DNA from 2 places in the Cutibacterium sp. KB22876 genome. Region 2 is predicted to be linked to the other one. Evidence: riboswitches for the same ligand, from Rfam matches in the RefSeq annotation. Region 2 holds a riboswitch; the other holds the start of a gene.
What was found. A riboswitch is a leader RNA that binds a small molecule or an ion and turns the genes downstream of it on or off. The one in region 2 is predicted to bind thiamine pyrophosphate.

Region 1 (2,195 bases), 850 kb from region 2:
CACTGGACTCGGGATCGGCGCTTCGACAAATTGCCGAGACTACGCTGAGGCCGTCGCAACCCAACCGGGCTACATCCTGAGCGTCAGAGGCAGCGACGCCGCCAATGATGCACACCGGCCACGGGCTGACGTCGACGACATCGCGTATCGCGGCTAAGCCGAGCTCGCCTGCCTCAGGTTTAGTCCCCGTGCCATGCAAAGCCCCAACACCCAAGTAATCGACGACGTCACGGCCATGAGACAGCGCAGCCTCCACATGGGCGGAGGTCTGCGCGGATAAGCCAATTAGCAGATCGTCCCCGAGAATCTCTCGAACTTGGGCGACCGGCATGTCGGACTGCCCGACATGGGCGCCGTCGGCTCCGATGTCGGCGACCAGATGCACCCGGTCGTCGATAATAAGGGGTACTCCACTGCACGCATCCTTCACCCGCCGTCCCAAGGTGACGAATTCGTCGTCGGGCAGATCGTGGTCGCGGAATTGGACCAGAGTCACCCCGCCGGCGATAGCACGCCGCACGGTCTCGACGACCCTGTCTGGGCCGCCACATTGGGCGGTGTCTGTGACGAGGTACACCGACAGATCGAAGTCAGGCCGTGACATCGCGAAGCCCTCCTCTCGCGCCAACTTCGTCGGGTGACACCAGGAACAGCTCGTCGATGAGAGCTTGAGCGAATCCGCCCGGGCCCACACTGCGATCTGCTGCTCGTTCGGCAGCTACGCACAGCATGGCGGTTGCGGATGTAGCGGCAATGAGGTGATCCTTCTGGACGCCTGCGAAGGCTGCTGTCAGAGCCCCTAGTGAGCATCCGACCCCGGTCACTCGCGCCATCCATTCATGCCCCGATGACACGGTTACGTGCCGGCGAGCGTCCACGATGTGATCGACGGGACCACTAATGGCGACCACGGTGCCGTATGTGCGCACGAGCTCAGCGGCGGATCCCAAGGCATCCTCGACGGTATCTCCAGCCTCCGGGCCTCGGGAAGACGCTCCCGTTCCAGCCAAGGTCAATACCTCGGAGGCATTCGCCCGGATGACGGCTGGAGCGCCGACGTGCAACGCGTCCAGCGCGACCTGGGTACGCCATGGCATCCCGACCCCCACCGGGTCGAGCACCCACGGCGTGTCACTACCTGCGGCGCCACGCGCGGCAACAACCATGGCCTCAGCGGTCTCCCGGTACGGGGTACCAATATTGACTAGCACGCCGTCAGCCACCGAGGCGAACCCTTCAGATTCTGAGGGGTTATCGACCATAGCGGGAACCGCCCCCGCAGCCAACAACACATTCGCGGTGAAATTGGCAACCACGATGTTCGTCAAGCACTGCACCAGCGGCTTGTCCCGACGCAGCCGCTCCACAGACTCCGACACCAGATTCGACAATTCAGTCATGCCAACCACTTCCTTCGCCAGCATTACCCGGACAGGTTCAGACGGTCGGTGCCATCACGACACCCTCTCAGCCCTTGTGGTGGGCTCCCGCGTTGTTGTGGTCCAATCTACTGCCACGATGCGCGCTGCCAACGCCGCACTCCTGTCTTCTAGGGCCAGCGGTGTCCGAATCCGCTCTACCAACCCACGTCTCAAGTGACACAATGCCGCCATGAATCCCCGTCTTAGCCCTGTCGCCGACGTTCTCAATGCTGCGTCGTCAGAAGCCGCCGGGAGTGGAACCTCGTTGTCCTGGGCAACCGTTGACGACAGTGAGGTGCGCTGTAACGACACCGACGATCGCGTCTACAGCATCGCGTCGATGTCGAAGTCGTTCACCGCTGCCAGCGTCCTTGGGATCTGTCACGGGCTGATCGACGTGGCTTCTCGACGGCCCGCTCTCGACGACACCCTCGGTAGTTGGATTCCGCAGCTTCAGGAGCCCATCGCCAGCGCGACGATCCGTGACGCGTTGTCCATGTCTACCGGTCTACCACCGGACGATCCGTGGGCCGACCGTCAGCAGGCCATGTCACGCGAGGAGTTCGAGGCGCTGTTGGGTAAACCCTTCATCACGAACTTCGCGCCGGGGACGGGGTACGCCTATTCCAACCTCGGTTACGCGATCCTGGGCCGCGTCGTCGAATTGGCGACCGAGCGGCCATTCATCGACGTCGTCGAGGAAGACGTCATCCGTCGGTTGGGGATGACCGAATCCTTCCTCGACGTCACGCAAGTACCCGAGGGAAAGCTCGC
Region 2 (2,195 bases):
CCACGGACCAACCGGGTCCACCGCAGCAGTGGGTGCTGACCCCGCCGAACCGACGAGGGCCTTGGGAGACTCCAGCGGCTCGATCGGCCCGAACCAAGCCACCGCCGAGGCATCGGCGGACAGCCGTCGTGCCCGGTGGGAGTGGTCGACCGGACCGTGTCCCCGGCCAACCTTCAGCTCTGACCCGTGCAGAATCGCCTCGTGCAACCAGTCGGTGACCCATCCCAGGGCCTCGCCGGGAGCATCCCCTGCACCCAGCCGGGTCGCCAGAGCCGAGGAGAGCGAGCATCCGGTGCCGTGGGTGTTCGTCGTCTCCACCCGGGTGCTCTGCGCGGTGTACGTCGTCCCTTCCGAGCCCACCCAGATGTTGTCGACACGCCGGGAGTCGAGATGGCCGGTCTTGACGACGACGGCGACCCCGGTCTCCTTGGCCCAGCCGCGCGCCTGTTCCAGGGCTTCCTCGGCGCCCTTCGCCGGTCCGGTCTCGCACAGCACTGCGAGCTCGGGAATGTTCGGGGTGACGACGGTTGCCCGGCGACAGAACTCGCGCATGGCAGCCTCGGCGTCAGGGGCGAGGAGCCGGTCTCCGCTGGTGGCGACCATGACCGGATCGACGACGACAACGGGCGGGCGGTGCTCGTCGAGGAATCTGGCGACCGTGTCGATGATCTCGACCGTTCCGAGCATGCCGGTCTTGACGGCGTCGATCGCCACGTCATCGCTGACTGCCGCCAACTGCTGCCTCAGGAACTCGGTGGGTGGGGTGTGGATCGCGCGCACCCCTTGAGTGTTCTGGGCAACCAGGGCGGTGACGACGGCCATCGCGTACCCACCGGCCGCGGTGATGGACTTGGTGTCGGCAGCAGTGCCGGCACCCCCGGAGGGATCCGTTCCCGCGATGGAGAGGACGCGCGGGACTGAGCCCTGCGACGGGTTTCTGGGGGTGGAAGAAGCCATCTCGGACATCCCTTCGCCAGTACGAACTAGATCAGGTTCCACGGGTGTGATCTCAGCGCCGATACGGCGCACCCCGTGTCCAGCGATAAGTATGGCACCCGACTGCGACAAGGCACTGCACCCCGAGTCCCGACGACGAAGAACGCTCAAGAAAACTCTTACGAAAGTCTCAAAAAGAGGGCATTCCATCACACCCTTCCGGCGCTATCGTGAGGCTAGTCGAAGTTCACCGGAGAACTTCCGGCGAAGTCGTATGAGGAGTGAATCATGACGAACTGCCAAAAGATTTATCAGCGCAGCTTCCCGGTCAGCCCGGATGGCAACTCGTTCGTTCACAACGACCTCGGTCGTTACACCATGAACCACCCGGTGCCCCCGGACGACATCGCTGAGCGCAAGGCATACCTGGTCGGCTCTGGTATCGCTGCACTGACGGCAGCCGTCTTCCTCATCCGTGACGCCAAGATGCCTGCCGAGAACATCACGATCCTCGAGGAGCTCCACCAGCCCGGCGGCGCCTTCGACGGCGACGGCGACACCGAGAAGGGCTTCATCGCCCGTGGCGGTCGTGAGATGGAGCAACACTTCGAGTGCTTCTGGGACGTCATGAAGGACATCCCGGCCCTCGAGATGCCCGAGCCCTACAGCGTCATGGACGAGTTCCGGATCGTCAACGAGAACGATCCGAACGTCAACCACTGCCGCATCATCAACAACCAGGGCCAGAAACGTTCGGCCTACAAGATGGGCATCAACAAGAAAGGCCAGCTCGCCGTCCTAAAGCTGCTGCTGGCCAAGGAGTCCGACACTTACTACAAGTCCATCGAGGACTGGTTCGACGAAGACTTCCTGCACTCCACCTTCTACACACTGTGGAAGACGATGTTCGCCTTCGAGCAGTGGCAGTCCCTGACCGAGTTCAAGCGCTACATGCACCGCTTCCTCCACCTGCTGCCCGGATTCTCGGACCTCTCCTGCCTGCGGTTCAGCCGCTACAACCAGTACGACTCCTTCGTCGTCCCGCTCATGAAGTGGCTGACCGAGCGCGGCGTGAAGTTCCAGTACGACACCTTGGTCTACGACGTCGACCTGGAGATCACTGCTCACCGCAAGGTCGCCCGAGGCATTCTGTGGCGCGACAAGGAGGGCGGCGAACATCGCATCGACATGACCCCGAAGGACCTCGTCTTCGTCACGAACGGTTCACTGACCGAGTGCACCGGCTACGGCGACATGGA

Region 1: another riboswitch for thiamine pyrophosphate. It lies ahead of thiM (hydroxyethylthiazole kinase); the one in region 2 lies ahead of AC6I1W_RS03265 (bifunctional hydroxymethylpyrimidine kinase/phosphomethylpyrimidine kinase).

The regions. Positions count from the first base shown of each region.
Region 1 covers NZ_AP040858.1:1,569,744-1,571,938, reverse strand. The annotation lists gene thiE (thiamine phosphate synthase) at 1-604, opposite strand, end outside; gene thiM (hydroxyethylthiazole kinase) at 591-1,424, opposite strand; TPP riboswitch at 1,393-1,501, opposite strand; gene AC6I1W_RS07120 (serine hydrolase domain-containing protein) at 1,612-2,195, shown strand, end outside.
Region 2 covers NZ_AP040858.1:724,281-726,475, reverse strand. The annotation lists gene AC6I1W_RS03265 (bifunctional hydroxymethylpyrimidine kinase/phosphomethylpyrimidine kinase) at 1-966, opposite strand, end outside; TPP riboswitch at 949-1,043, opposite strand; gene AC6I1W_RS03260 (oleate hydratase) at 1,225-2,195, shown strand, end outside.